Regions from separate parts of the Cytobacillus sp. FSL W7-1323 genome, predicted to be linked through region 2. Evidence: predicted binding sites of a transcription regulator. Region 2 holds the regulator's gene; each other region holds the start of a gene.
What was found. The regulator LexA, encoded in region 2, represses DNA repair genes until DNA is damaged. The targets are predictions, from matches to a motif close to CGAACATATGTTCG.

Region 1 (10,544 bases), 320 kb from region 2:
ACATGGAAGACCTATAAATTAGATGTTGCTCCTGTGAAGAAGAATTCTGATTGGTCTTTGACTCCTTCAGCATTTGGCGGTTTAACTTATGAAGTTCTAGGACGTCCACAGGCAAATGTAGTAACCATTAATACATCAAAGGGTAAGAGAAATATTTATGTTGGATCAGATACAAGTGCTAAAATTTTTAAAAAATAAAAGTAGTCCTTTGTGGACAATGTAAATCTTTCCATCTCTGTGTGTCTTAGTATAGAATAAGAATTAAATATATAGATACACAGGGGTGGGAAAATTGTTAGAACTGGAAATAGGTAATGACAATAATAGGCTGAAAACCGCATTTATTGATTTTAAATTCTTTTGTGAGAATGATTTTAATAAGCAACTTTTAATTTCGACATTAGAGAAAAGTATTAATAATAAGAATTGGCCAATGGAATATTATAGTTTAAGGGAGTATAATTTACCGACCATTATAGGAAAAGATGCTTCTGATTTTTTCTTTTGGTTTATTTTTGGAGCAGATTTAGATGAAATCGTTGCACAAGGATTATTAGGAAAAGAATCAGAAGAATATATTGGTCCCGAAAAAGAATTCTCCAACGTAGGTTTAAACGATTTAAGGATTTATTTATCTTATCTTAAAGAAAATTACACAAAGACATTATCATTAGCTAAATCATATAATGTTAATCCCATGGGGTATTACGAAGCCGTATATTCTCATAATGAACATATTAAAGAATTTAATGTTTCTTTCTTACGGAATGATGGAGAATCCTTTAAGATGAGATTAAATGATTCAGAATTAGGTTTTCTTATATTAGATGCAACTCGATATTTGGAACATCGAAGTAATTTAGGGGTATCAATTAATAAGTCAAACGAAGAACAATTAAGGACAATTGCCACTTTATTAAGTCGTGCAAGTGATAATATTCATAGCCATATCGCAAATTCGAATTTCGAGGAAGATAAAGATGGAAGCTCCTGAATCAACAAGAAATCAATTTGGTATAATAAACGGTGGGAAGGATGGAATGGCACGTCCAAACACTAAAAGTGAAGTAACGAATAAATTTGAGATATCAAATACTCCTAAGAAAAGGGAGGATAACAGTATGGATGAGGGTTATAAATTAATTATTGAAAGATTAGATAAAGATGCAAGAGAAAGAGAAGCTCGCATATCTAGGGATGCAAGAGAAAGAGAAGAGAGACAAGAAAAAAGATCATCAGAATTAGAAAACAGACTTACTCAGTTACACATTGATTCTTTAGATAAGGTTGAAAAAAGTCTTGAAGCTAGTTCATCCCTGCTCAAGAGTGAATTTAAAAATATAGAAATTCAAGTTGGTCAAATAAAAGAGCAAGTAAATGAAATCCATAATAAGACTAGATTTTGGGTTAATTTAATTGTACCGGGTATTGTCGCAATTGTTGTAGGAGTTGTAACAGCCTTGTTGACAAGAGGTTAATATCAATCAAATTCTCTTAACAAACTTTACTAAAAATAAGTATAGCCCTTCTCATTGAGAGGGGCTAATTATCTTATAATTTACTAATAATCATTTGATCTTCATATTGTATGAATTTACTAAAGTTATCATCAATGTATTTAATCCCTTTTAATTTTAGATGGTCCTCTAAAATACTCAACTCTGTTATTTGAATTTCACTAGAGTAATTTGTTACTTTTTGTAAAGTACTGTTGTTAACATCATAGGTATATACATTACCGCCCACATTTACTGTTCCCCAACCAAAACCGATTATTAGAGCTATAATATTCTCGTTAATCCATTTAGCGTATTTAGGAATATTTTGATCTTTATCAGGGCCAACAATTTCTGTTATGTACCCATTTTCTAAGTTGTATAAATACAGACTACCCGGACATTCCCATTCCAATGGAGATATATAAATTGCCTTTTTTCCATCAGACGAAAATTCGGGTTTAGATGGGAAATCATTAGTAATAGTTGTTTTCTTACCAGATGGATCAATTTGATAAATTTCATTTTTAGTTTCATCATGAATTAGTTGAAACAATATTATCGCTCCCTTCAGGTAAAGTGCCGGTTAGTAATAATTCCTTAGTTTCTGGATATGCTATTATAATTTCTTCAATTGCTACTAACGGTATTACCTGTATCTTAAGATTATTATTTTTATTTAGATAGCTTATGTAGTCAATTTGACTTGCTGTTAGATTAACAGGTATTACTAATACCCAGAAATCTGGTTCATGTTGCTCAGCAGTTAGTATCTCATTAACTATTATATTTTTCTGTGGAAAAGCAGTCCACTTTTTACATTGAAAGACCCATCTCCTTTCATATCCCATATGAAACGGTAACTCTTCATAAGTGGTAGCTACAACATCTCTACCTGTGTCACCACCACCTCGACCAAACCACTCCCTATTTCTAAATCCGATTTTTGGTAAAATATAATAAATGAATTTCTCAAAGTCTGTAGGATTTACTTCTTTCCAATTTATCATATTTAATAACTCCTAGTTTCTTTATAGTAATAATTTATCAATATATGTTGAACTTTTCAAAAATTTAATTGAACAATTCAACTCACATGAAAACTTAAGAAAATCAGAAATACTTATCTTCGTTCTAGGCATTCTTCCTTCTTAATAAAAATTCATTTCTTTGGTTAAAAGGCAATTTAATCGAAAGAAGCTCTTTAACTCTAGAATTCGAAAACCAAAATTTTTTTTAAGAAATTTAAATAAGTTCTACAACTTCAGTTATATTCTCAGGTGAGATACAAACTTTTCCTTGTAAGAAAACCATAAAGTTTTGACCTGGATCCCAATAACCTGTGTTTTTGAATAAAACATACTCAATTGCCTTTAAAACATAATCTGATGGTTCATAATAATCGACATGCTCAAAGTTTACAAGCAGTGATAGTTTCATCGGTTTAGCACTTTTCTTCCATTCGCTAACTATTTCGGGCATTTTAATAAGATCACTAATATCCCATATAAACTCTGGACATTCCCTAATATGCCCCACATTTGAATTATTTTCAGCATCTTCCTTTATTAGGAATCCGTTTATACAGTTGTCATTGTTAAAACGATGAAAAAGCATCTTATCTGTAAATTCTTTGCCCTTAAACCTAATTATTGGTGGTGAATTTATCTCATAATGAATCTTAATTCCTAAATCAGCAAAGAAATCAGATAAAATACCCTTTGTAATTATAGATTCTAAATTCAAGATTCCGTTTTGTCGAAAGCTACTATCATCTATTCCCGTTGTAAGATGAAACATAAGTAATTTGTCAGGAAGAATTTCGTCGACTTTTAAATTAAAATAATTTAGTATATCATCAATATATAAATTATCATAATGCCAAAGTTTATCTTTATTAGTTATTCGGTACTTATTGCTTTTAATAAATGATATTATATTCACCTCATCAGTTTTGAGTAAGTCAGAGAGAGATTTTATTGTTGTTTCGACAGTTGAACAGTTTAATATACGCAATTATGTCACCTTCATATATATTATAATAATATCAATCAAGTATTTTTACTTCTGGCTGTTTGTTAATTAAACCTCTCAATCGAGGTGGGCTCCCATTCTTTCAAAGGCTTTCTGTAACGCTCGTTTTTATTGTATCACCCTCAACTTTTATCCCACCGTTGTCAGATGTTCCAACAACACTTACTGGCTGACTTTGAGCAAAAATATAGTATTTATCACCTTTCTCATCAGTAACAGAAACATACATGTCCTCAGGTTTCATGACATCATTCCTTTTTTACATAATAGTTCTCTTTGTATGTTAAAAGTCCTTTTTGAAAAACAAAAAACCCTTCTGATCTAGAGAGGGTGTTACTTAATTGAAGGAAGTTCACTACTAATAAGTCCTTTAGCTTCTGCAATAGTCTCTTTAAATGTAACTCCTATACATTTAATTTCGAGTTCTCCTTTTTTGGCAGTTACTGTAACTGTATTTTCATCTGCATAAATATGATAAGTAACGCCATCATCAATAAATCCCAATGGCTCATATTTCATTAAAACATACCTCTTTCCTATAATATGTAATTATATTAACAAAAAATAGGTAAAAAAGTCCCGTTATTTGCTCAGGTAAAAGTTTAAAAGTTCCTCACACTTATTCCTAATCCTTGGATTAAAATAATTATGCTGCTCATCATAACCTTTGTAATGGAACTCATACATGGTAAATGATTCATCATGTCCAATCTGGCTTACTCTCATATTTCCTTTTCTCATCTTGTTTTTTACTTCTTTCAAATCACGCTGAACGTTCTTTATTGTATTTTCCATCAAGGTAATATAAGGCTGTTTAATCTTAAACGGGGACCTTTCAATGATCTTTAAATCTCTTTCAAGGATGATAATAATCATCGGTAAGTATATAGCTTGCTCTAGTACATCACGATCAGCTTCATTAATCCTAGTCATGTTGTTAAACCCTTTCGACTGATATCACTTCATCAATGTGGAATTTTAAGATTCTTAAATTGTTCGTTTCCAAGTGAATGCACATATTAATATGATCGATTTTATCGACAATGCCCTCAAAGGTTTTTGTGGACCCATCAACCCAAATGGTCATTTTGATTGTAAGGGTGTAGTTTAATGATTCCATCGTTATTATCTGTATTTCCTCAAGTTCTTGCTCATCTAATTCTGGCTTTTTTACTTTTTCGTATTCGGCTGGTATCTTCTTAAGTAATTCAGTATGTTCGCTCATAAAGAACCCTTGCCATTTCATTTTTCCGCGGTCACGAATCATAAACTACATCTCCTTTTTTAATATTATATGCGAACTTTTGTTCTTAATTCAATTGAAATCGAACAAAAGTTCGTATAAAATAATGGTAAGGGAGGGCTAATCGATGAAAGGTTTACTTATTAGAGGAGTTAACAATAAAGAAGAATTAGAAATGATTTATCTGGATAACAAGGGAGATATCAGCCAGAGAAGAATTAAAATTTTGGCCGTTTACGAAGATTACTTTCGTGCATATTGTTTTACCAAGAGACAGCAGCGCACTTTTAAGGTAAGTAATGTCTTATCGATTGGTCCAGTCAGGATAGTAAGGAGAGGAGCTTAATCATGGGAGTGAAAATGCCGAAGAAGTCAAAACCACAAAGACCTTCAAGGGATGAATTTGAATTAGAAGAGCTGGGAAATGCAGTAGTTGAAGCGCATAGGGAGAAAACTGAAGTCTTAATATTGTTGTGGCAAAGAGATCCTGTACAAGGGAAAATTGTTAAACTTGATGGTCAATCTCAATTAATACATATTGAAAGTAATTATGAAACGATAAAGGTTAAATTTATAGATATATTATCGATACAGAGCGCACCTCAATGAGAGAGCGCTTTTTTGTTTGAAAAGTATATCACACATTTTTGCATGTTTATTAAAAGTGTTAGAGCACGGACTGGTATTCAGAATGGAGCGCTCGGGTATGCGCTTATACAAATTATGCAGATGCTGTTGAAGGATTTGAAGGAGCTTGGAGGTGCGATTTAGTGATGAAAAAACCAAAAAAAATCTATTCCGACCCCAAACCGACCCCAAATAAGAATTTATATATGGATTTATAAAACACAAAAACAAAAATAAAAGGTCGATAACCCCTTTAATACCAAGGGTTATCGACCTTTTATAATTAGCGTCCCAGATAGGAATCGAACCTACGACCTACAGCTTAGGAGGCTGTTGCTCTATCCTGCTGAGCTACTGGGACATATATTGTTTTTTTCTTTTGACAATATAAAATTATATACCTATATAAATAAACGGTCAATAATAAAGCCTTTGAAAATTTTTAATGATTTTTATGGTTTTAAAATAATGGGGAAAGAGCGCCCATAGATGTATAAATTATAAAAGGCAGTAGTTACATAGCAATGTAACTACTGCCTTACCTATTTAACCAATTCGGTATTTTCTACGATAATATCGAAAGATCGTTCTAATCTGTCTCTTTAGTTGTTTAAACCGTGCAGTGCTTAACTCAATCAGCGGCTGAGTCACTGCGGTGACCCATTTGCTTGATAATAGCAAAGTAAGCACTAAGGCGAGTCCTGCTAACAAGAGAAAACTTCTTGCATCATTGAAGAAATCCTGCACTTCACTTTCTCTAAATACTCGTACGAAAAACCCGTGAAGAAGATAAACGTATAATGTGTTTTTACCTAGCTTTGTAAATGAATAATGTCTATTAGGCACAAAGGCAAAGAAACATGCCATCATCATCAAACTGAGTAAATAGAAACCTAATCTAGTTAACATGGACGAAATAGATGCATCATCAACGACGGAATATGGCTTTGACCCAAGTAACCATTCATAGTTGATGTTTGGATTAAAGTAGAATAACACAAAGACAGCTACAAAAATACCAATCGCACCGATGCGAACCGATGGTCTAAATAAAACTTGGAAATGCTCTTTCTTCATTAAATAACCTAGTAAGAAGAATGGGAAAAACACAAAAGTTCTAGATAAGCTCAAATAGTTTGTAACCCAATCAGCATATCCTACAGCTAGCCCAATCGCAAAAGAGAGGATAATGGCTACACTAGGTTTGAATTTGGCAAATATCAATAACAATAGATGCCAGAAAAATAAAGAAATTAAGAACCATAGCGACCAATGTGGATTAAGCGGATCCACGTTAAAGGCTGCACCTTGATGTAAGAAATAATAAAAGACCGAATAGATTAGTTGGAAAATAAGGTATGGCAAAATCAATTTTTTAGCTATTTTTTGAATATATCCCTTTTGATAATACCCTTTTGCAAAAAAGCCTGAAACTAATATAAATGCAGGCATATGAAATGTATAAATCACTTTGTAAAGCGTATAAATTGTTTCACTATCTTCAATAAAAGAGCGAATCAAATGTCCGAATACCACAAAGAAAATAAGAATAAACTTTGCGTTATCAAAAAAGTAATCACGCTGTCTCATAAATCCTCCTTTATTAAAGACCCCCTAAAACATCACTTATTATATACCCATTATGTAAGAAAATAAATCAATTCAAACATGTGAACGAGTGGATAAAAATCCAAAACATGGACATGTAAAGGTAATATGGCATTGAAATGTATAGGTATATATAACTATTTTTAGTTAAAATACTACTTCAATATCCCCTTTTTATCGATTATAATGTTAGCAGAATCTAGTATAATAGAATCATTATTGTTAAAAGGGATACATTTTTTTAAAAGGAGGAATTATATTGAAATTACTGAAAAAATGGCGTTTAAAACAAAGTAGCATCCCCTTTTTAAATGCGATGTTAATACGGGTGTCCAAGTCAGATAAATGGAGAAAGTTAAAAATCGGTCAAAAGTATGGGGTAGCTTTGTGGCTTACTTTAGGCGTATTCACTATATCAACGATTTTGTCTTTTATTATGCTTGTCTACAGTACCTTTAAACTTAATGAAGCAGAGAAGGCAAGTGAAAGAGCGCTAGAAATCGCTGATATAGGCACAGATTTCTACTTAAAAGGCGGGACAATTGGGAATTATATTATTGATTCTAATCCAAAACATTTAAATACATATGAAGATTTAGAAACAGACATAAAGAATAAACAACAAGAAATACAAGCAATGATCCAATCGGAAACAGCACAGGAAATGTTTGTTAAAATCAATGAATATGATAAAGAAGTAAATCAATTATTTTATGATGAAATCGCACCAAATGTGAAGTTACAACATGTACGCGAATACCGCTTAGGGAAGTTGCAGGTGGATAATTACATCGAGCAAACAATGAATACATTAGATGAACTAACATCTATTATTAAGGAAGAGCAGGAATCTGCCATTAACCAAGCGAGTTGGATGATGATCGTTTCAATTGTTATCTTAGTACTGTCACTAGTACTATCAGCAATTTTCGGATTTTTTAGTCATAAAATCGTGAATAAACAATTAGCTTATCGTCTTACAAAGGTTGTGACAGCTTCAAAGGAAATAACAAAAGGAAACTTAAAAGCTAGTGATATTCATTCGAATAATCAGGATGAAATTACAGAAATCGCAGACGCTTTTAACCAAATGAAACACCAGTTGCGCCAAATGATTCAAGAAATGCTTACAGTTTCACAAAGTTTAAATGAGAGAAGTGTTCACCTTGGTGCCGTTTCATCTGAAGTCGCAGCTGCTAGTCAAGAAATATCGGCGACAATGGAGGAATTATCGGGAGGAGCAGAAGAGCAAGCAAGTGCAAGTGCGGATTTATCAAAAATTATGGAAGATTACTTATTTAAAGTGGAGAATGCAGAAACGAAAAGTGTTTCTATGCGTGAAGCAGCCTCAAATGTGAAGAATATGACATTAGCAGGAAATGAATTGATGGAAAATTCTAAAGAGCAAATGAATAGGATAGATGAAATAATTAATGATTCGATGCATCGAGTGAAAGGGTTAGATCAAGAAACGAAACAAGTAAATAAGTTAATATCTGTGATACATGAAATCGCTAACCAAACGAATTTATTGGCATTAAATGCGGCGATTGAAGCTGCGAGAGCAGGAGAGCATGGCAAGGGCTTTGCTGTTGTTGCGGAGGAAGTAAGAAAACTTGCTGAAAAAGTCTCCTATTCAATAAGTGATATCACTTCAATCGTCAATAAAATTCAGTCAGAGTCTGTTGGAGTCGTAGAATCGTTACAAGCCGGCTATGAGCAAGTAGAGATTGGTAGTAATAAAATTCATCAAACAGCGAATACCTTCCAAAGTATATCAACTGCCATCACTGATATCCATGGAGATATCGAACATATTTCATCAAGTATGGTAGAAATGCTAGATAATTCAGTTGGGATGAGCGAATCTATAGAAAATATCGCTGCGGTTTCTCAACAATCAGCAGCTGCAGTAGAAGAGACGAGTAATTCTGTTACACATACAAATGATTCAATGGAAAACATTCAGCTATATGTACAAAAGTTAGTTGAAATGGCTAATACATTAAGTAAACTTATAGAAAAATTTAAACTATAATGGGGAAAACAAGTATTCTGCTAGTTTAAGCGGGTACTTGTTTTTTTATTATGAATAAAAAGGATTATGGCGATTTTTGTAGAATAACCTCGTGGTAGAATAATTTGTTTTAGGGGGTAAGGTAGTTTGCCAACATCGAATAGTTCTTTTGAAAGACAAAAGTTGTTAGAAAAGCTCTCAAATGATGAAGGAATCTATTCAGAGCTCTTTATGGAAGCCATAGATGGAATCATCCTATGGGAGGATGGTGGTAATATTGTACATGCGAATGAATCAGCGTGTCGAATATTTGAAACTTCATATAATGAAATTACAAAATGTAAGATTGAAGATTTTGTTGTCGATAAAGATAAAAAGTACAAGGAAATCCTAAATGTATTATATAAAAGAGGGGCAATAAGAGATGAAATTCTATTCTTTATGCCTAACGGACAATCTAAGATTTTAGAATTTACAATGAAATTACAATCTTACACTGGTTTTCATATGGGTATTTTTCGTAATGTGAGTGAGCGAAACCAAATGGAACAAGAGTTAAGAAAGAGTGAATTGAAGTTTAGAAGAGTATTCGAGGGTACACTTGAAGGTATCATTTTATGGGATAACGAGGGAGTGGTACAAGACGTTAACCCTTCTGGAGAGAAAATTTTAGGGGCAAGTCGTGAAGAATTAATCGGAAAGTCGTTAAAACATATGATGGCTAGATTTTCTGGGAATTTAGATGAAATGAGAGAGATCATCACACAAATAACAATGAACGGTTCTTATGAAGGAAGGATACAACTACAAGGTAAGGGAAATGAAAATAAATTATTTGAGTATTTAGTTAACTATAATTTGTTTTCAGAGTTTACAATTTCTACATTTAAGGATATAACGGATAAAGTCGAAATGGAAGAAAGATTAAGAAAGTCTGATACACTGAATGTATTAGGACAACTTGCTGCAGGTATTGCTCATGAGGTGCGCAATCCAATGACTGCAGTAAAAGGATTTATACAATTGCTTGAGAACTCATTAAAAAAAGAATCTGATCATGATATGTATTTTAATATTATTTCAACGGAACTCGCAAGAATCGATTCTATTATTAATGAATTTCTTTTTTTAGCAAAACCACAGGCCGTGAGATATATGGAGAATGACATAATTAACATTATGCGCGAAACGGTTAAGTTATTAAATGCTCAGGCCCTACTGAATAATATCCAATTCCGTACTTATTATGAATATGGTTTACCAAAAATGATGTGCGAAGGAAACCAACTAAAAAAAGTTTTTATAAATATTATAAAGAATGCAATTGAAGTAATGCCGGATGGTGGATATATCACAATTACCATTAAACGTCTTGAGGATCAAACTGTAAGAATTTCAATTCAGGATGAAGGTGGAGGAATACCACAGGATAAGTTAGAAAAGCTAGGACAGCCATTTTATACTACAAAAGAAAGGGGAAATGGTCTTGGATTAATGGTTTCATATAAGATTGTTGATG
Region 2 (10,544 bases):
ATGGTCTTTTAACAAGGTAATATAGCCCGTACAACTCTTCATCTTCCACATATAGTATTAACATAACCATAGAAAGGAGGATGAGAATATGGGATATAATAATCAAAACTATTCAGACTCATACGGATATGATCATAATGATTGTGGATGTGATGAGTTCTTTAGGAACATTTCCCGTGGTGAGGATGTGAAAGTATTCCTTAAAGGTGGCGGCCATGTGTTCGGAGAGTTTATCGATGTTCGTGGAAATTTAGTTTTTCTAGCAAAAGCTAACTGTAATCGTCACGATGATCGTCACAAAGATTGTTGCAACAAGAAAGATCGTGTAAGGATTACTACGATCTGTTGTGATGATATCATTGCAGTTGAAACTCGATAGTAAGAGTCCTTTTTATGAGTCTAAAAGAAGTTCTTGCAAGGGGTATAACTGCTTCGTATCATCATTCAACTAATTAATAGAAACTAAAAAGGGTCTCAGATAAAAGCAGCCATAATGGCTGCTTTTATATATTTGCTAGGATAGGTTTGAAAAACAAAAAAGGTCCACAGAGAAAAATAAAATGGTCTTTCAACAGGGGGATATAGCCCGTACAACTCTAAGACCATCCACATATAGTATTAACATAATCATAGAAAGGAGGAAGAAAAATGGGATGTAATAATAATTTCTATGGAAGAGGCTCAAGATATTCAGACTCATATGGATATGACAACAACAATCACGGTTGTGGTAATTACAGTAAAAACGACAATAAGGATTGTGGCTGTGATGAGTTCTTTAAGAATATCTCCCGTGGTGAGGATGTGAGAGTATTTCTTAAAGGCGGCGACCATGTGACAGGAGAATTCGTTGATGTTCGCGGTAATTTAGTTTTCTTAGCAAAAGCTAACTGTGATCGTCACGATGATCGTCACGATGATTGTTGCGACAAGAAAAATCGTGTAAGAATCACTACGATCTGTTGCGATAATATCGTTGCAGTTGAAACACGATAGTTAGGAGTTTCTTTATTGTGTCTTAGCGGATGCAAGGGCTATAACTGTTTAGTATTAACATTCAACTTGGTATCTATTTAATAGATACCAAAAATCGAGTTCAAAGCAGCCATAAAGGCTGCTTCTTTATTTTAGTTAGATAGGTTTGACAAACAAAAAGAAGGTCCACAGAGAAAATAAAATGGTCTTTTAATAGGATGATATAGCCCGTACACCTCCTTTATTATCCACATATAGTATTAACATAATCATAGAAAGGAGGAAGAAAAATGGGATGTAATAATAATTTCTATGGAAGAGGCTCAAGATATTCAGACTCATATGACAATAACAATCACGGTTGTGGTAATTACAGTAAAAACGACAATAAGGATTGTGGCTGTGATGAGTTCTTTAAGAATATCTCCCGTGGTGAGGATGTAAGAGTATTTCTTAAAGGTGGCGACCATGTGACAGGAGAATTCGTTGATGTTCGCGGTAATTTAGTTTTCTTAGCAAAAGCTAACTGTGATCGTCACGATGATCGTCACGATGATTGTTGCGACAAGAAAAATCGTGTAAGAATCACTACGATCTGTTGCGATAATATCGTTGCAGTTGAAACACGATAGTTAGGAGTTTCTTTATTGTGTCTAAACAGATATGTATGCAAGGAGTATAACTGTTGAGTATTAACATTCAACTTGGTATCTCTTTATTAGATACTAAAAAGAGTCCAACCAAAGCAGCCATAACGGCTGCTTCTTTATTTTAGTTAGGATAGGATAGCAAATTAAAAGATAGAAACAAAGAGAAAATAAATGGTCTTTTAACAGGGGGATATAGCCCGTACACCTCCAATACCCTCGACATATAGTATTAACATAATGATAGAAAGGAGGAAGAGATATGGGATATAATAATTGTTTTTTTGGAAGAAGACCAAGATATTCAGACTCATATGGATATGACAACAACAATCACGGTTGTGGTAATTACAGCAAAGACGACAATAAGGATTGTGGCTGCGATGAGTTCTTTAAGAACGTTTCCCGTGGTGAGGATGTGAGAGTGTTTCTTAAAGGTGGCGGCCATGTGTTCGGGGAGTTTATCGATATTCGCGGTAATTTAGTCTTCCTAGCTAAAGCAGACTGTGATCGTCACGATGATCGTCACGATCATTGTTGTTGTGACAAGAAAGCTCGTGTAAGAATTACTACGATCTGTTGTGATGATATTGTTGCAGTTGAAGTATAAGGAACTTAGGAACCCCGTAAGTTGAGAGTGCTTTTACTGTGTTTTAATGGAAGCTTATATATGGGAAAATAACTATTGCTAAAACTAAAAGGCATCTTCAAATACCGTTTTAACGGCTGCTTCAGACTGTAGATAAACTCCTTAAATGAGTTTGTCTACAGATTTATTTATTAATAATAGGAAGAAAAATTATAAGTAATGATGCGGATAGTCGAAATCAATGAGAAATAGTTACTTTAAGCGATTTAGTACTTGTGGGTTATTGGGTATGTAAAATCAAGGGGGGCAATTGATTCATTTATGAACTGAATTTAAGGTGTATGTATGATGAAGTAGGTCGTTCAAGTTACCAATCAATTGAATAATTGGCATTTAATCATCCTAGCTATTTGTTTTCATGAAAAATGCTTTAATATTTATTTACCCATAAAACATCATGTCAAGTAGTAGGTATCAAATTTAAAAACATTAGCTCGTATTGAATGGATGAACAGTACTTCAGGAGAGTGGTTCTATGGGCTGTGTAAGACATACATATTACAATTTAAGAAGCAACACAAAACGTTAAACGAAAATGTGTTATGTCCCTTCCATAAAGGTGAAATAGAACTGTTTAAGCGGGTATTTCTAGCGCTAGAATAGTAGGTAAAAAGCGAAGTTGTCTAAATAAAATTTGTTCTTGTTATATACAACAAAAAACCGTTCATAAGAACGGAATAAAATTTTATTCTTGATCTTTTACTTTTAGGGTATCTAATAATTTTAAGATACCCTCACCTCCCATACCAGATACGAGAGAGATGATGAAAACAGCAGTGGGGGAATCCGGTGTTGTTGTCACAATGACAAATACGGCCGCCAGTCCTCCTAGTAAGATGTCTTCTAAGAACCCTAAATAAATGAATTTTTTCGTCATCCGTGGCTTGACTAGTTTGCCTAATCTCTGCAAATGTCCTGCAACACCGACAATTCCACCAATCAACGCAGCGAAGAGAATGTTCATTAACATTTTTCCTTCACACTCCTAAAGCCGAGATTTTTTTGCGACCTTAGGTTGATTCTTGGTGTAAATTTCATTATAATATATTTTTGTCTCGATGTAATGATTCTATTTTACTGAATTTTTCAAATTTTATAATTGTATGAGTAACATATAAAGATAATTGCAAACTATTAAAAAGGAGTGTCAATAATGACACTCTTTTTTAATGTATTTGACGATAAACACCAATAACTTTGCCTAAAATAGATACATTGTGCAAGATAATCGGCTCCATAGTAGGGTTTTCTGGTTGCAAGCGGATAAAGTTCTTCTCTTTAAAGAATCGCTTAACGGTGGCCTCATCATCTTCTGTCATAGCAACCACGATTTCTCCATTATTTGCTGTTTGTTGCTGCTTGACTATGACATAATCACCATCTAATATGCCAGCTTCAATCATACTTTCTCCCATAATTTCAAGCATGAAGATATTTTCATCACTCGGAGCCATTCTTTCAGGTAAAGGGAAATATTCCTCAACATTCTCAATCGCAGTAATGGGGTGACCAGCAGTAACCTTACCGATAATAGGTACGTTCACCGTTTGCACTTTAGGTATTGGGTTGCTCTCTTCTAGATTTAATACCTCAATGGCACGGGGTTTTGTCGGATCTCGACGAATAAGACCTTTACTCTCTAGTCTGGCTAGATGGCCATGTACGGTTGAACTTGAAGCAAGTCCAACAGCTTCACCTATTTCCCTAACGGAAGGTGGATAACCTTTTTGTTTTACTTCATCTTTTATAAAATTCAATATATCTTGCTGCCTCTTAGATAATTTCACGCTATCACGCACCTTCGTCAATTTCATTAAGATTATTATACCATCAGTAGTAAATAGATACAAACATAAGTTCGAATTTTCTTATTGACAGAAACAAATGTTCGCATTATACTAAAATTATTAAATCGAACATATATTCTATTCAGGGGTGGCAATTAATGATAAAACAATTGTGGAATTCTTATAGTTATGCTATTATTCTTATCGCTTTTAGTTTCGGTATGGTTTTCTTATTATTTTTGAACACTGGTAATGCAAATCAGGAGGAATATGTAAAAGTTGAAGTAAAACAAGGAGATTCTTTATGGAAAATAGCGGAGGAGTTTAAAGATGCCCATAATATGTCTTCTAAAGACTTTGTTGCTTGGGTAGAAGAATTTAATCATATACATTTAGGTAAAATACATCCTGGTGATACGGTATATCTTCCCATTACAAATGGTGAAATAATATCTGAAACAAATTTAGCTAGTGTGATATTAGAAGACTAAAGGAATGAAAGAGAATGAATGTAATTATATATTGCAGGGTGAGTACGACGAAGGATACCCAGGAAACGTCTCTTGCTAGACAAGAAGAAGAACTTTTACATTTAGCGAGAATGAAGGATATGAATGTAGTTGAAGTCATACGTGAGAAAGCAAGTGGCTATGATTTAGAAAGAATTGGTGTGTTGCAATTATTGGAGTTACTTAAACAAAATCAAGCAGAGGCTGTTCTTATTCAAGATGAAACCAGGATTGGAAGAGGAAATGCTAAAATTGCCATCTTACATTGTATACTTAAAGAAAATGGGAAGATTTATACAATTGCCCATAATGGAGAATTGCAACTTTCAGATTCTGATTCTATGGTATTACAAATTGTTAGCATGGTTGAAGAGTATCAAAGAAAACTACATAATGTAAAAATAAAAAGAGGGATGCAAAAAGCTGTTCAAAAAGGCTTTCGACCTGAAAAAAATTTAAAAAACCAAGGAAATATAAACGGAAGAGAACGAATAGAGGTACCAATAGAAGAAATAGTAAAATTGAGACAAAATAACCTTACTTTTGCAGAAATTGCTGCAACGTTAAGAGGCTTTGGTTATAAAATATCTAAAGCGACAGTAAACCGTAGGTATAATGAATATATAGATGATATAGAGCAGATGGATAATGAATCATCATGATATAGGCATAATATGTTAAGTCGATTGATTAGTTGTAATTTAACTTAAAAACTAAGAAATATTAGTACTGATACCAAGCAAGATAAAGGCATACTAAAAGATCCTACAATCGTTCGTGGGTTCAGACAAGTGAACTGTGAATGGTTATTTGTTTCCGAGGATTCATCCGTGTTTTTTCATTTAACGTTAGTTGTTAGTGAAAGTATTATTCCCTTATTCCCCTTATTTACATACATACATACATACGCTCCCTATATTAATAGTCTCACATTTTTAAGTTGAGAACACTGCTACATTGCCATACCTAATAATAAAGCAATACGATACCAACTTATTGGCGTCTGAAATGAAAATCAAAAGATGATTGTAAAACTGCTTTCTTGTAAAATGCAGTCATATTTAGTAATATGGCTATTAAGTATCTTCTCCATATGGAATGAAGAACTTTTTGGATGGGAAGGAGTGTAGCACAATGATTTCAAAAGAAAAATTAGCGAGAATTAATTCGCTTGCTAAGAAAGCGAAAACAGAAGGTTTATCAGAACCAGAAGCAAAGGAACAATCTAAATTAAGAAAAGAATATTTAGAGAAGTTTAGAGCTTCTATGTTAAATACATTAAAAGGTGTTACTGTTATTGACCCTGAAGGTAATGATGTTACACCAGAGAAGTTAAAACGTGAACAAAATAAACCACTTCACTAAGATTGTGTTTATAAATTTTTAAAAGGAAACTGTCACGAACAGTTTCCTTTGTTGTTGTTTTATATGACAATTATATAATTTTTTACCTTTCTGGTTGTAACTGAAGGTGAAAGTCTATTATATTTAATTTGTAGGATATATATTGAAAGGATGTCGTTCATGTTCAACAAAACAGATGCTTTATCAATTAGTGCCATAAGAACATTGTCTATCGATGCAGTCGAGAAGGCAAACTCTGGTCATCCAGGAATGCCAATGGGAGCTGCGCCAATGGCGTATACTTTATGGACAAAGTTTATGAATCATAATCCCAAAAATCCTGATTGGTTTAATCGTGATCGCTTTGTGTTATCTGCGGGTCATGGGTCTATGCTTTTGTATAGTCTCCTTCATTTATCGGGATATGGTCTTTCTTTAGATGATATTAAAGAATTTCGCCAGTGGGGTAGTAAAACACCAGGACATCCTGAATATGGCCATACACCAGGTGTAGATGCGACAACAGGTCCATTAGGACAAGGGATTGCCATGGCAGTAGGGATGGCAATGGCAGAAAGTCACTTATCAGCTGAATATAATAAAGATGGCTACAATGTAGTAGACCACTATACATATAGTATATGCGGAGATGGAGACTTAATGGAGGGAGTGTCTGCAGAAGCAGCTTCTCTTGCTGGTCACCTTCAATTAGGAAAGTTGATTGTAATGTATGATTCTAATGACATCTCATTAGACGGAGATTTAGATCAATCATTTTCTGAAAGTGTAGCCGATCGTTTTAAAAGTTATGGCTGGCATTATCTTCGAGTAGAAGATGGAAATAATCTCGATGAAATTGCCCAGGCAATTGACAGCGCTCGTCAAAATACTACACAACCGACGTTAATAGAAGTTAAAACAGTAATTGGTTATGGATCCCCGAATAAGGCAGGCTCATCTGCTTCTCATGGTTCACCACTAGGCTCATCTGAATTAAAATTAACAAAAGATGCTTATGAGTGGACATTTGAAGAAGATTTTCATGTTCCTGAAGAAGTATATGCACACTTCAAACAAAATGTAGCTATTAACGGTGAAAAAGCAGATAGTGAATGGAAAGATCTTTTCGCTGCTTACAAAAAAAATCATCCGGAATTAGCAGAACAGCTAGAAGGTGCAATCAAAGGTGAATTACCAAATGGTTGGGATAAAGATATTCCCGTATATGAAGAAGGTAAAAGTTTAGCCACTAGAGCGTCTTCAGGGGAAGCTCTCAATAGTATTGCGAAGAACTTACCATCTTTCTTTGGTGGTTCAGCTGATTTAGCAGGTTCGAATAAGACGATGATTAAAGATGCAGAAGACTTCTCAGCAACTAATTATGCTGGAAAAAATATTTGGTTTGGCGTACGAGAATTTGCTATGGGTGCCGCTTTAAATGGTATGGCTTTACACGGTGGTCTAAATGTTTTTGGAGGGACATTCTTTGTATTCTCTGACTACTTAAGACCAGCTATTCGGCTTGCAGCATTAATGAAGCTACCTGTTACTTATGTTCTTACACATGACAGTATTGCTGTAGGTGAAGATGGACCTACTCATGAACCAGTTGAACAATTAGCAGCGCTTCGTGCCATGCCAAATTTAGCAGTTATTCGCCCAGCTGATGGAAATGAGACTTCAGCTGCTTGGAAGTTAGCGATTGAATCAAAAGATCAACCAACAGCACTTGTGTTAACTAGGCAAAATATTGCTACACTACCAAACTCAGCAGAGTTAGCCCCTGAAGGAGTTCAAAAAGGTGCTTATGTGATTGCAAAAGCAGAAAAAGAGCAACCAGATGCGCTTCTTTTAGCGACAGGGTCAGAGGTAGAATTAGCGGTGAAGGCTAAAGCTGCTTTAAAAGAAGAGGGCTTTGATGTGGCAGTAATCAGTATGCCGGATTGGAAACGATTTGATGCTCAATCAAATGAATATAAAGAATCTGTATTACCTAAAAATGTAACCAAACGTTTAGCCATTGAAATGGCAGCATCATTTGGCTGGCATAAATACGTCGGTCTAGAAGGCGACGTTTTAGGAATTGATCAATTCGGTGCTTCTGCACCAGGAGATATTCTAATAAAAGAGTATGGGTTTACTGTAGAGAACATCGTAAGTAAATTAAAAAGTTTATAAACATGAGCGAAGAGGGAATTTCCCTCTTCGTTTTTTTTCGACAAAAAAAGTAGAAATTTATAACAAAAAGAGACAGAAAATACAGAAATAAAATTTTATAATAAGAAAAAGACTTGTCTAAAAAAGGAGTAATTCTATGAGAACGTATCAGCTATATTTAATAGATGAACCTTTTGCGTCTCATTATTTTGGTAGAGAGCAAATGTTTTATCAGCTGTTCAAGGAATATGAACAAGCGACTGGGACGATCCAATTTATTTTGGGAAAACAAATTGCCTTTATCACCAAGAATATTCCAAAAGATAAAGTAAATAATGATTTATATAGAGAATTATATGCAGAGAAAAAAGTTTCTTATAAGAGTAATGCGTTTTATATTAAAGAAAAAAATAGTCAAGCTAAGTTGATGATCTATGATCGTTTTCTTAGTTTAGAGGCTCAAGGAAACTATGATGCAGAGACGGTGTTCTTTGAAGTCCTACGAAAAGAAGAAAGTTCTTATTTAGCTATCGACCTTTTTCATAATCGATTTGGCTGGTTAAAGCCAATAAAAGAAAGAAAGTTTGTCTAAATTAGAGAAAATCATCAGCAAATATTGTATAATAACCTTTGGTCTAGTACACTGTATGATAGACAACATGAAGGAGGAAGTAGTATGTGGACATATATTCTAGTTGGTATATTAGCATTACTTGCTGGTGTAGCACTAGGATTTTTCATCGCTCGTAAATATATGATGAGCTACCTAAAGAAAAATCCACCAATTAATGAACAAATGCTTAAAATGATGATGATGCAAATGGGAATGAAGCCGTCTCAGAAGAAAATTAACCAAATGATGAATGCGATGAATAAGCAACAACCTGGAAAATAACTTACGAACTATAGTTAGATAAAGTTACTAGGTTCAATTGCATATAGATAGAAACAGAGCAAACTTTATTTTTCGGTTCTTCATTGCAACTAAGAAATAGACCAAAGCTAAACTTTAGCTTTGGTCTATTTCTTTAGTCAGTATCATATTGTCGAATTCTCTGATATCACGTCACTTGTTTAATCCAAGTGTTAGCCTTTTATGCTTGTCTATTTAATGTGAGTCTGCTCTCGTAAAGACGATTATATTCATTTAATAAAGAATCTAACTCCTGACTATATTTTATGGCAGAAGCAGAGTTGAGGCCGTTTCTCATAGCGGTTTGTATCAGTTCTCGTCTTTTTTGTTCAATTAATAGTAGTAAGTCTTGTTTGTTCACGCACCTAAAACTCCTCTGCGATTTTGTTCTAACCATGAAGTAGTTTCTATTTTGTCCCAAATATACTTTTATTAATTATAGCGAATAATGGTAATTAATTCAAAAGAAACTTATGTAAAACTTTTTACATTCATTATACATATCACCAAATGATTCAACGAGATTGATACAATATCGAAATAAAACTGGTGTTTAACGTGAGTGTTAAATGTTAGACACAAATTATTCAAAAAGATTAATTTCTTTTCTCATAATGTTTTGATAGAATGGGGAAGGAAAAAGGGGAAGGTATGGAGGTGTTGGTATGACTGATGTGAATTTTATTATTGCTCTTGGTGCAGGCTTTTTGAGTTTCATCTCGCCATGCTGTTTACCATTATATCCGGCATTTTTATCGTATATCACTGGAATGAGCGTAGGTGAATTAAAAACGGAGAATGCACTGCTACAAAAACGTAGTTTGATACATACGCTATGCTTTTTATTAGGATTTTCAATTGTGTTTATTGCCATCGGCTTTGGTTCTTCTTATATAGGTAACTTTTTTTATGAATATGCTGACCTCATCCGTCAAATTGGAGCCATTTTTATTGTTATATTTGGTCTAGTGATCTTAGGTTTACTTAAACCAGCATTTTTAATGAAAGAAAGGAGATTTGATTTTAAAAATCGACCGACTGGTTACTTCGGTTCAGTTTTAATAGGTTTAGCCTTTGCTGCTGGTTGGACACCTTGCTCTGGACCTATTTTAGCATCAGTTATTTTACTTTCAGCAACAAATCCTGGATCTGGCCTATTTTATATGATTGCCTATATTATTGGCTTTGCTGTGCCATTTTTAATATTGTCTTTCTTTATCGGTAAAATGAAATGGATTAAAAAACATAATGTAAAGATTATGAGAATTGGTGGGATTTTAATGATAGTAATGGGTGTCGTCTTGTTTTTTGATTGGATGACTGATATAATCTCCCTTCTCACTATGTTGACAGGTGGTTTTACTGGTTTTTAACAGTGATAATTGGATTAAAAAGCGAGGAAAACTCGCTTTTTGTTCCTTGCGAAAATTGTCGTTGGGTTTAAATTGAAATTATTAGAAAAATTAGATATATTGTAATGAGTGATATTATTTTGAAATCGTAGTTCTTTAATATGAGATGTTGTAGCGGATGTGTTTGGAGGAGGAATAATAGGTGGCAAAG
Region 3 (10,544 bases), 1.4 Mb from region 2:
TTTTTTCTGTCTTTTCTGCGTATACGTCTCTTGCAAACAGTTCGCTACAAGAATCCTCATCATTTATTATAGAATAATTAGGAGAAAATCAAGTTGTACCAATTAGAGTATGACATTGAAAGGCTAGAGATAGAAACCTTTTTCGGATATCTAGCTATTTTTATCATTTGCTTTAACCATGTTGATATGATAAACCTTAATTATTCGTGGGCTTTTTTTCATTACATTCTATCTTCAGTTAGTAAGGTGGCTTTTTTTATGAACACTAGTGAAATTGCTAAATTATCTAAGGTCCATCCAAATACAGTACGACTTTATGAAGAATGGCAGTTTATTTCGCCTGTACCAAGAAAACCAAATGGTTACAGAGTTTATTCTGAACTTCATCTTAAGCAAATGGAAATCTCTAGACTTGCTTTTAAACAAGAATTTATACAGAATAACCTTCGCAAAAAGGCAACAGAAATTGTTAGACTTAGTGGCCGCGAACAGTTCAAGGATAGTTTACGAGCAGCAGAATCCTATTTAACCTATTTGCAAACAGAATATGAGTTTGCTTTAAAAGCAATTGAGACGGTGAAAAATTTATTACAAAACAAATCGATTACAGGTGAAACTTACTCCCACAAGTCCGTTGCTTCTATGCTTCAGTTAACGGAAGAAACATTACGGAATTGGGAACGGAATCATTTGTATACTATTAAAAGAAATACGCAAAATCGAAGAATTTATACAGATCGTGATATTCAAAAATTACTTGTAATACGCGCGTTACGCAGCGCACATTTCTCGATTACTAGCATTGCAAATTTATTTCAAGAAATGGAACAATCGAAAAAAAACACAGATATCCTGCAAATTTTACAAACGCCCAACTTTTCTTCGGATTTTTTTCATGTAACAGACGATTTAATGAATCAATTAAAGATAGCGATGGATGATCTGAAAACAATCATCGCTATCTTAACAGAACTACAATAATGGTGATGGTGCTTCTTTATCTACCAATACGGTTAATTCATGCATTGCTCTTGTTGAGGCTATATACATTAGCCCACGATCAAATTCGGTTCTATAATTGGTTTCATTTACAAAAGGTACGATAACAACATCAAATTCAAGACCTTTCGCATACTGAATCGTCGTTAAAACTAGACCTGTTTCAAACTTTCCCGTTTGGCCATCCAGTACTGTAAATGGTATGTTTAAACGTTCCTGCAAGATCTGTAAGTCTTTCTCCCCCTTACAGATAATGGCCGTAGTTCGATAATCATTCATCGCAATTTCATGAATCTGTTTCAGCATCTGTTCAAATGTTAAATACATACATTCTTTTGGTTCTTCCCCGTGTCTTGCAATTGGATGAATTTCCCCATTATGCATGAATTTTTTTGCATACAATGCAATTTCATATGATGACCGATAGCTGGTTGTTAATTCTACATATTCTAGATTATTAAACATGGCTTCAAATGCCTCTTTTGATATCGTTTCATATGGTAAGATAGCCTGACTAAAATCACCAATGATTGTTCGCTTACACGTAAACACTTTAGAAAGTACAGCATATTGGATTGGTGTATAATCTTGCATTTCATCTAGTACAAAATGCTGTACGAGCTCATACTGCTTGATACCTTTAAAATAAAACTGTACAAATAGATAAGGGTATACATCATTAAATTCAAAATGTTTTTTCGAAAACTTAAAAGAGTTTTGCCCCTGTGTTTCGATAAAAGAACGATAAATCTCTAACGGTGAAGAAAACAAGAGTCGTTTTTTCAGACGCTTTATGATTTCACTTTTATTCGGTATTTTCCCTTCTCTATCCCACTTAGATTTAAGCGCTTGAATGATATCATCTGCCATAAGTTCTAAACGTGTAACAATCGGCTCACTTCGATATTGAAGGAAGCGCCCTTGTAAATAATCAGCTTGTAGCACTACACCAGCAATGGAGATATTTTCGTTTTTAAGAAGCCTTGAGTCTAAGTTAAATAAAAAGGATTGAAGCTTTTGAACAAATGAATAATTCCCTTTCATTTTTGCACGTAAAGCCAGCTCCCCATTTGGATTCGATAGAATCTCTTTTGTTTCTCCCTCAAATGATCTAAAAGTTACACCAGCTGGTAATAAGTTTTCCGTAAGCTCGTCCAATGTAAAGGAGCGAATTGGCTCTTCACCTAGCTCGGGTAAGACGGTAGAAATATAATCACCGAATACCTTGTTTGGCGACAAAATAAAAATACGTTCTGCTCGTAACGTATCACGGAATTTATATAAATAATAAGCTATGCGGTGCAAAGCAACAGCTGTTTTTCCAGAACCAGCAACTCCTTGAATGATGACATTATACGCTGATTCATTTCTTACTATTTTATTTTGTTCTCGTTGAATCGAAGTGACGATTGTTTTCATCTTATCATTTGTATGCTGATTTAATGTTTGCTCTAGAACTTGATCTTGTATTGTTAATGAGCTATCAAGCACATATTGGAGTTTAGAATTTTCTATTTTAATCTGACGTTTCTTAATAAGTTCTCCGTCAAACTGCTTATCCATCGCAATATAATAGGCCTCACCGATTTCAAATTCATAGTACATATTACAAATAGGGGCGCGCCAATCATAGATAATTTGTGTGCCTTCTTCATCGGCAAAACCGAAGCGCCCAATATAAAACGTCTCTGCCTCACTAGGATGGTCACCATGATATAAAAAATCAAATCGTCCGAAGTATGGGGATTCTATAAGCTTTCTTACCTGCTCACGTTCCACCACTCGTGCGAAACCATGTTTGTCTATCATACTTAAAGTTTGCTGGTAGTCATACACCTGGAATTTATCGAGTTCATTTTTATATTCAACCATATATTTTTGTAATTCCTTAAAATTGTGGTCTTGATCAATAATGTTTGATGAAAGCTTTTTATAGGCCTTTGTTAATTCATTTATAGTTTTTTCAAGATAAATAAATTCGCTTGTCTCCATCACAAAATTCCCTCCTTTTCAAGTGTATCACCAACTATAACAAATAGATTCTCGCTGGTGTTAAAGTGGAGGGTTGTATTTTTATTTCGGTCTTAAGAAGAATAGCGAGAGAGATAATTACAGAATATTAAAAATAATATACCAATTCAATAAATCTATATTACAATTGTATACATTAATAATTAAATAGATCTAGGGGGTAAGTACCATTGTCAGTAGGCCATATTATTAAATTTTATAGAGAAAAAGAAGGTATGACTCAATCACAATTAGGTGACGGTATTTGTACTGCAACACATGTGAGTAAAATTGAGAATGGTAAAACAGATTATTCATTAGAAATTATTCAATTGTTTTCGCAAAAGTTACAAATTGATTTACAAAAAGAAAGTGAAAAGTTCGAGGAAATCGAAAAAACATTGCATTCTTTCAATGAAGCTTTGATTTTGAATAAGATTAAACAGGTAGAGTCTTACCGAAGAATTTTAAATAATATACCATACTTACTATCTACTAAGTATGCCTATTTTTATCAACTGGTAATGCTACGATATTGGTTCGTAAAGGAGGAGAAGAAGGAGATCGATGCCCTCTTAGGTTCTTTAGACAAGGTAGAAGCATGGATGAATCCTTATGAAAAAAACTTTTTACTTCATATGAAAGGATGGCATCTCATCCGCTATTCTTCTAAAAAAGATGATCATTATGAAGCCATCGCTATTTTCAATAAAATCCAGATTGCCTATTACCCAAATGAGGAATTCTATTATCATTTAGCACTTGGTTATCAATATGTAGGCAGACAAGTAATGGCATACATGTATGCAGAAAAGGCATTAAAATACTTTAAAGAAATCAATAATTACGCTGATGCAATTAAGGCGGAGTCCTTGTTGTTATTACACATATCTGAAGATCCTTATGTCGATGTGAAACCTATGTATAACCGATTAATTTATGCGTGTGAATTAATTAATGATAATGACAAAAAAGGGATGTTACTGAACAATCTTGGAAACACGCTTCTCAAAAGAAAAGAATATAATGAAGCTTATCAATACCTGAAGGAGTCTATACGCCTATGTAATAAAAAAGGTAAAGTCTACATTCATCGCCTTTTCAATTATATTCTCGTTGCAGTTGAAGGCCATTTAAGTAGTAAAAAAACCTTAAGAAAAAATATTACCGAAGGACAAAGAATAGCACTAGAACTAGAAGAAGAAGTCTTTATACACCTTTTTAAATTATTGGAGTATAAATTAGAAGATGAACAAGACAAATACCAACTATACTTAGCAGAAAAGGCATTCCCATATTTCAAAGAACATCAACACTTTGCCTTAATGAAATCATCTTTGAAGGAACTAGTCGAGATGAATCAAATGAATTCTTCCCCTCAGTTAACAAGTGAATTATTAGAAGAAGCTGTTCAGCTTATATAATTTTCAAGTGGCACTATAACTGTTAAAAGTTCCATCCCCTGGTATTCTTATCAAGCTGCACGACAAGCAAGAGATTGAAAGTTTTAATAAACAAAGATAAATGAAGTATTTTAAACGAATACCTAAAGATAAAAATATACAACACTTCTATTCCATATAGATAAATTTGTAGAAAGTGAGACCCCCATTATCTTTCTATTGTTCGAAAGGAGTTTGAAGCATTCTTGAATAATCCAATTTGATTTACCCCTAAAAATCCAACTATAGACGAACAAAACTTGGGGGAAATAATCATGTTTCGAAACAAAAATTTTGCTTTATTAGTATCCGGGCAGTCTCTTGCGAATATGGGGGATATTCTTTATATTACATCAATCATTAGTATGATATATCAATGGACAGGGTCAAGCTTTTATACAGCATTTGTCCCTTTTACGATAACATCAGCTATGTTTCTATCAAGTTTACTTTCACCGCTTGCGATGAATCGTTGGAACTTAAAATGGCTACTCACCTTTTCACAAGTTGGGAAAACGATCATTATTATCCTACTCACCCTTCTTGTAACTGAAATGGTTGCTGTACCGTTTATCATTGTCTTTTTACTCATTGCTGGCATCGGGTTGCTCGATGGCTGTGCGAATCCGATCAGCCAAACATTGATTCCTTATTATGTTAATAGTGAACAATTAGTGAAAGCAAATGGGTTTTTCGATACGATTACACAAATCATTCAAGCTGGCATGTGGTTCATCAGTAGTTTGTTGCTCATTCGTATTGGTAGCAACAACTTATTGTGGGTAGTGATTGGTTTATTCTTCTTATCTAGTTGTTTCCTTTCTTTTTTAAACAGCGTACAAAGCTCAAACACAAAACAACCGTCTCCGTTTGCCGAAATGAAAGAAGGTTGGCACATCCTGTATCGAACACCGATATTGCGAAAAATGGCCTATATTGAAGGGCTTGATTCCATCGCTACTACAGTATGGATCGCTGCTATTCTCTATGTATTTGTGAGTGAAAGGCTACAAGCCGACCATCAATGGTGGGGCTGGATAAATGGCGCTTTTTTCCTTGGGCTCATTCTCGGCAGTCTTTATTGTATGAAGTATGCAAAAGTAGTAGAAAACAAAATAAGAAAGGTGTTTATACTCGGGGCCATCGGAGCGTTTTTTAGTACTTTCTTATTCGCTTTTAATACGCTACCCGTTCTTGCACTTATCCTTGCCTTTTCATTTGGTGCTTCTATGCAAATAAAAGGCATACCGCAACATACAATGATTCAAACGAGTGTGTCACTTACACAGTTATCAAAGGTCTACGCCGCACTAGGCGCTTTGGGCACAGGTATTTTCGCCCTTTCCTCTTTACTGATGGGATGGCTCGCTGAAACATTCAATGTTCAGCTTGTTTTTCTCCTATCTGCCGCTTTAATGGCCGTGATAAGTATTTTAATAAAAGTTAATCAACAGGTATTTGTTAAAGGAAATGTGAAGCAAACGTAAATGATGAAATGAAAACTTCCCATTAATCGTAAGGGAGGTTTTCTTCTTTTTTTAACTGTAATAGAACGAGAGATTTGACCAAAATTTAATAATTATTTTAGGCTGTTTTCGTAAACTTTGTTGTTTTTGCTTATGATTATTTTTGATTAACAGGAACAATTGTTCTATAATAGAAATAAGTGAATATTGAGGTGTAGAATATGAGACCAAATCTAACAAAAGATATTAGTGTAGATAGTTTTAAAGATTTCTATTGGTTAAAGGAAGAATTACAATCTTTTTGCAGAGAAAATGGAATAAGTGCTTCTGGTTCAAAAATAGAGATTTCCGATAGAATTGAAACATTTCTTCGAACAGGAGAGATAAAAAAGCCAATTAGAAAATCAAAGGTGAATAGTAAGTCAGAACCACAGGTCGATTTAAGTCTTGATACAGTCATTTCGAAAAACCATCGTTGTAGTCAAAATGTAAGAGCCTTTTTCAAGACAGTTATCCCTAATTTTCATTTTTCTACCTATATCCAAAACTATTTTAAAACTAACATTGGAAAAACGTATCGAGATGTTGTAGATGCTTGGTATAAAGAAGAAGAACGAAAGAAAAACCCATTGTACAAGAAAAAAATCGCTCCTCAATTTGAATACAATCAATTTATTCGTGATTTTTTTGCCGACTCTAATAATCAAGGAAAAAGTCGTGAGGAAGCGATTGAAGCGTGGAACAACATCAAAAAACTCCCTGGAAGCAATAAATATACGTCTAATAATTAGTTAAGCACATCTCAACATTTCTATTGTGGTGTGACTTGATTTTCGACAGGCAGAAACAAGCATTTGTTTGACTCGTTCATCAAATGCTATTTGTTTGCCTATTTCAAGCCAACGAAACCAGTTGAGGTAATTATCTAAGTATTTGGTTGCCACCCCTTGAAAACGTTCCATCCAACCTTTCAAACGATTATGAGAGTTATTGACGTGTTGAATATGGTATATGCCTTTTTTCACCCGTTGTTTTTGGCTTTCATTAACTGTTTCGTGTTGTAATCCTTTTAGTTTGGCGAATTTCTTGTAGTTAGTTGCTGTATCTGTACATAACAAAGCAGACGGGTGAATATACTCACCTATCACAGTATCAATTTCTTCTGCCTTTACACGACCTGTTCCTGCTTTCCGAGCAATCATATTACCATTTCGGTCTTGTGCCACGACAACTGCTATTTTAAGATTAGAAATCCCTCTTTTCTTGTCCTTTTCTCCACGTTTCTTGGCTTTTCTATGGGTAATTTCACGACCCTTCATAGACTCTCGAAAGAAGGTCTCGTCACTTTCAACGATACCTTGCAGTTGATTAAAACCAAGACTTCCTAATGCGTTCAGGATTTTATGTCTCCAATAGAATGCAGTTGATATATGAATTTTTAAGCGTTCAGCGATTTTCGGTAGGGTGTAACCTTCGACCATTAGTTCAATGTATTTTATCCACTTTTCAGGGTAGCGAGAGCCTGAAAATGGTGTATTCGTCATATCGTTGAAGGACTTTCCGCAATCATTACACAGATAGCGTTGTCTTGAACGATATTTACCGTTTCTTTTTACAGATGTACTTCCACAATGAACGCACCCTAAACCAGAAGCAAATCGGGCTTCACGAATGCTTTTGAGTAGTTTATTAATCTTATCTGGTTCGTCTGGAAATAAATCCTGTTTCATAGCATTAAATAAAGCCATTTGCTCTGATTTGGTTAGTTCGCTGAACTCTTCATATACATCTTTCCACATACTTGAACGCCTCCTTAAACCCCATTTATCAACCCTTTATAAGTATGGTCAAGAAAGCAACAATCTATACGAAAACAGCCTTATTTTAAACCATAACCGCTTGTACAAATAAAGCAAAGACAACAAATAAATGAACAACCGCCAATATCCCAATGTATAAACCATTTACCGGAAAGAGTAATAAGTGAATCAAAATAAGTAAAAAACACTCCACTGCAAACAAGATAATAGTCAGACCGACTCGATTGGCTAGCTTCTTTTCATTCCTTACTCTTCCCTCTTTATAACCAGCGATAAAACTGACACTACCCTTACGTTGAATTAATACACCAATGACCACTAAAATACTACAAAGGAATACAGCAAGAATGATCTCCACCAACCTATGTGACCTCCTACCTTCTATCTATTTTTTTAAAAAATGTATAGGAAAAAGTTTAATTCATGATAAATGAGCCTAAATAGAAACTATATATTTTTGCTAGGGAGTGTGCATATATCGTGTTTGACCTTTTTGATTGGCTTAGACTTTTATTATCTGCCATTATCATTTTGCCATTAACAACAATCGTTCGAGAGTTTGGGTATTACCTAGCAGCGACCATTTTAGGGAGTAAAGAAAAGAAACTAGTGATTGGAAGTGGGCCGGTATTATTTAAAATACCTACTATCGAAGTGAGAAGATACTTCTTTATGAATAGCTGGATGGAGTATGAAGAATTAAATCCGAGCGGGCGCTTTTGGCACGGGTTCATATATGCTTCTCCTATTTTAACGACAGGTGGTTGCGCGATTATTGCTAATTCGCTTGTATTAGAAGGGATCTTACCAAATAATATTTTCTGGCAAACATTTATCTTTTATTGCTTTTATTATGTATTTTTTGATATTGTCCCTGTTTATTTGCCAGATGGGCAACCTACTAACGGTCGGGCAATTTTTGACCTCATTTATTACGGTGAGCGCTCCGATTATTTAAGACAGAAAAATAGCCAAAGTAATGAGCAACGAGCTTACACCGATGAACAAGAAGAAACAATGGAGAATAGGGATCGAGATGAAAAAGAACATAGTGACCATACCCAGCCTAAATAATTTCTTTAAGCTGAGGCTGAGGCTGAGTCTATCTCACTGTTTTCTTCACGTTTACTTAGTTGATGATAAAAAATATTAGTCGCCGGAAAATAAATCACAGCACCCATTACCAAAAATATAATGAGTTGGATAACCTTTTCTTCTTTCAATAAATGTTCTGTATGATAAACAAATTGTAATTGCTCGTTCAATGAAATGGGAGAGGTAAATATCGATAAAATAAAACCTAAAATAACGAAAATGCCATAAATATTTAAAACAAACCTTATTGTGATTTCTTTTTTACCATATACGATTACCTGCTGTTCCTGTGATCTTGCGCCCATTTAACCTCCCCTTTCATTAAATCCTGATCAACACTAGAAAGAATATAAAAAAGCATATCGGTAAAAGAAAACTTAAAAGCGCTGTCTTCGTTTGATAGTTTTCCTGCTTCCTTTTTAACAAACGATCGATAACAAAAAACAACCATGCGGCAATTAAACTAATATGTAGGAGAACGAGTCCAAATATAGTATGGAAGAGAAAGGTAAGGAAGATAACTATCTTATTTTTCTTTTTAGCAAGTAAACTGGCAAGCCAATCACTAACGAGGGAAGTCGCTATTCCATAGATATAAATGACTGGAAGACTATACATCATAACAAGTCCAAGGAATTCTATGAAATAGGAATGATCTCCTACTGTAGAAATGAGAGTTAAGGTCAGTGGATAAAGCACGCTTGTAATGGAAGCCGCAATCAATTTTCGTCGAAACATATTGCCACCTCTCATTCAATTAGATACCCTAATTATAACATAATTTTGAAAACTATATGAATTTTACCATTATGAACTTGCGATTCGATCAAGCTTTTTCAATCCTGATTGTTCAAACTCATTGGCTTCCGTCTTTAATCGGTTGATGTCATCCTGTTGATCTAATTCCGTTTCTAAAACTTCTTTCTCTAATTGATGTACCTCCGCCTTTAATGAGAAAGCTGTAGAGAGGTCGGCACTCGCCCCTTCAAATACGGATAACATACTTTCAGTTAGATTTTCAGGTGGCGGATATTGGCTGTATAAACTTGATAGCTTCGTTGCCTCTGTATATAAAATTTCTAGTTCCTTTAACATCTCTTCTGCTTGATTATCTTCCTTTGCTTCTTCATATGCCACTACATGAGTTTGATAGGAAGATTGTTTAGCTAACATTTCTTCCTTAAATTCTTCAAAATCAGCTTCCTTTGTGCATCCGAAAAGTAAAACTATCATGAAAATGAACCGACTATATTTAAGCTTCAATTGTATCCCCCTTTGGCAAAATATAAGTACTACAGCTCCAATGCGTGTGATGAATCATTCCGTGCCACTGTCGTTTTTCTAACTCTTTAGCCATGAGGCGATTGAATATGCCATGTCCGACTAAACAAACCGATCCTTTTTCTCGCGCTTCATTAATGAGAAAATCAGCCGCGGCAATAGCTCTCTCTTTAGCTTCACGATAAGACTCGCACCTATGTTTGGCACCTAAAAACCATGCGATTCTTAAAAAGAGTGTCCAATGTTTTGGCTTTAACCTTATAAACTTACTTAAGTAAATATGAGGAAGCTCTGCCTCCCGAAAAAGAGCATGAGCTGCATAACTTTGATTAACAGCTAAATAATGAAGAGTCGCCGTCGCACGTAACAAATCACTCGTCAGCAATGTATGTGCTTTTTGAATCTTTTCGATTGTCAGTGCTGGATATTGT

Region 1: the regulator LexA is predicted to act here: its motif matches at 4,857-4,870, upstream of MKX67_RS09050 (YolD-like family protein).
Region 3: the regulator LexA is predicted to act here: its motif matches at 6,091-6,104, upstream of MKX67_RS03395 (DUF6434 domain-containing protein).

What each region holds. Positions count from the first base shown of each region.
Region 1 covers NZ_CP151998.1:1,726,647-1,737,190, forward strand. The annotation lists gene MKX67_RS09005 (M15 family metallopeptidase) at 1-198, shown strand, start outside; gene MKX67_RS09010 (hypothetical protein) at 293-994, shown strand; gene MKX67_RS09015 (hypothetical protein) at 981-1,478, shown strand; gene MKX67_RS09020 (DUF4652 domain-containing protein) at 1,552-2,052, opposite strand; gene MKX67_RS09025 (restriction endonuclease) at 2,033-2,506, opposite strand; gene MKX67_RS09030 (hypothetical protein) at 2,742-3,512, opposite strand; gene MKX67_RS09035 (hypothetical protein) at 3,613-3,774, opposite strand; gene MKX67_RS09040 (hypothetical protein) at 3,864-4,049, opposite strand; gene MKX67_RS09045 (hypothetical protein) at 4,113-4,463, opposite strand; gene MKX67_RS09050 (YolD-like family protein) at 4,468-4,797, opposite strand; gene MKX67_RS09055 (hypothetical protein) at 4,901-5,119, shown strand; gene MKX67_RS09060 (YolD-like family protein) at 5,122-5,382, shown strand; tRNA gene MKX67_RS09065 (tRNA-Arg) at 5,688-5,761, opposite strand; gene MKX67_RS09070 (acyltransferase family protein) at 5,947-6,990, opposite strand; gene MKX67_RS09075 (methyl-accepting chemotaxis protein) at 7,268-9,046, shown strand; gene MKX67_RS09080 (ATP-binding protein) at 9,173-10,544, shown strand, end outside.
Region 2 covers NZ_CP151998.1:2,048,010-2,058,553, forward strand. The annotation lists gene MKX67_RS10595 (hypothetical protein) at 89-379, shown strand; gene MKX67_RS10600 (hypothetical protein) at 649-996, shown strand; gene MKX67_RS10605 (hypothetical protein) at 1,446-1,607, shown strand; gene MKX67_RS10610 (hypothetical protein) at 2,047-2,232, shown strand; gene MKX67_RS10615 (DUF4257 domain-containing protein) at 2,957-3,241, opposite strand; gene lexA (transcriptional repressor LexA) at 3,438-4,058, opposite strand; gene MKX67_RS10625 (LysM peptidoglycan-binding domain-containing protein) at 4,217-4,549, shown strand; gene MKX67_RS10630 (recombinase family protein) at 4,564-5,229, shown strand; gene MKX67_RS10635 (DUF896 domain-containing protein) at 5,702-5,932, shown strand; gene tkt (transketolase) at 6,092-8,089, shown strand; gene sirA (sporulation inhibitor of replication protein SirA) at 8,226-8,660, shown strand; gene MKX67_RS10650 (YneF family protein) at 8,745-8,963, shown strand; gene MKX67_RS10655 (aspartyl-phosphate phosphatase Spo0E family protein) at 9,163-9,342, opposite strand; gene MKX67_RS10660 (cytochrome c biogenesis protein CcdA) at 9,647-10,354, shown strand; gene MKX67_RS10665 (response regulator) at 10,536-10,544, shown strand, end outside.
Region 3 covers NZ_CP151998.1:636,569-647,112, reverse strand. The annotation lists gene MKX67_RS03415 (MerR family transcriptional regulator) at 259-981, shown strand; gene MKX67_RS03410 (ATP-binding domain-containing protein) at 973-2,991, opposite strand; gene MKX67_RS03405 (helix-turn-helix transcriptional regulator) at 3,201-4,433, shown strand; gene MKX67_RS03400 (MFS transporter) at 4,727-5,938, shown strand; gene MKX67_RS03395 (DUF6434 domain-containing protein) at 6,139-6,708, shown strand; gene MKX67_RS03390 (IS1595 family transposase) at 6,709-7,716, opposite strand; gene MKX67_RS03385 (hypothetical protein) at 7,802-8,098, opposite strand; gene MKX67_RS03380 (hypothetical protein) at 8,218-8,811, shown strand; gene MKX67_RS03375 (hypothetical protein) at 8,817-9,137, opposite strand; gene MKX67_RS03370 (hypothetical protein) at 9,154-9,570, opposite strand; gene MKX67_RS03365 (hypothetical protein) at 9,640-10,095, opposite strand; gene MKX67_RS03360 (histidine phosphatase family protein) at 10,085-10,544, opposite strand, start outside.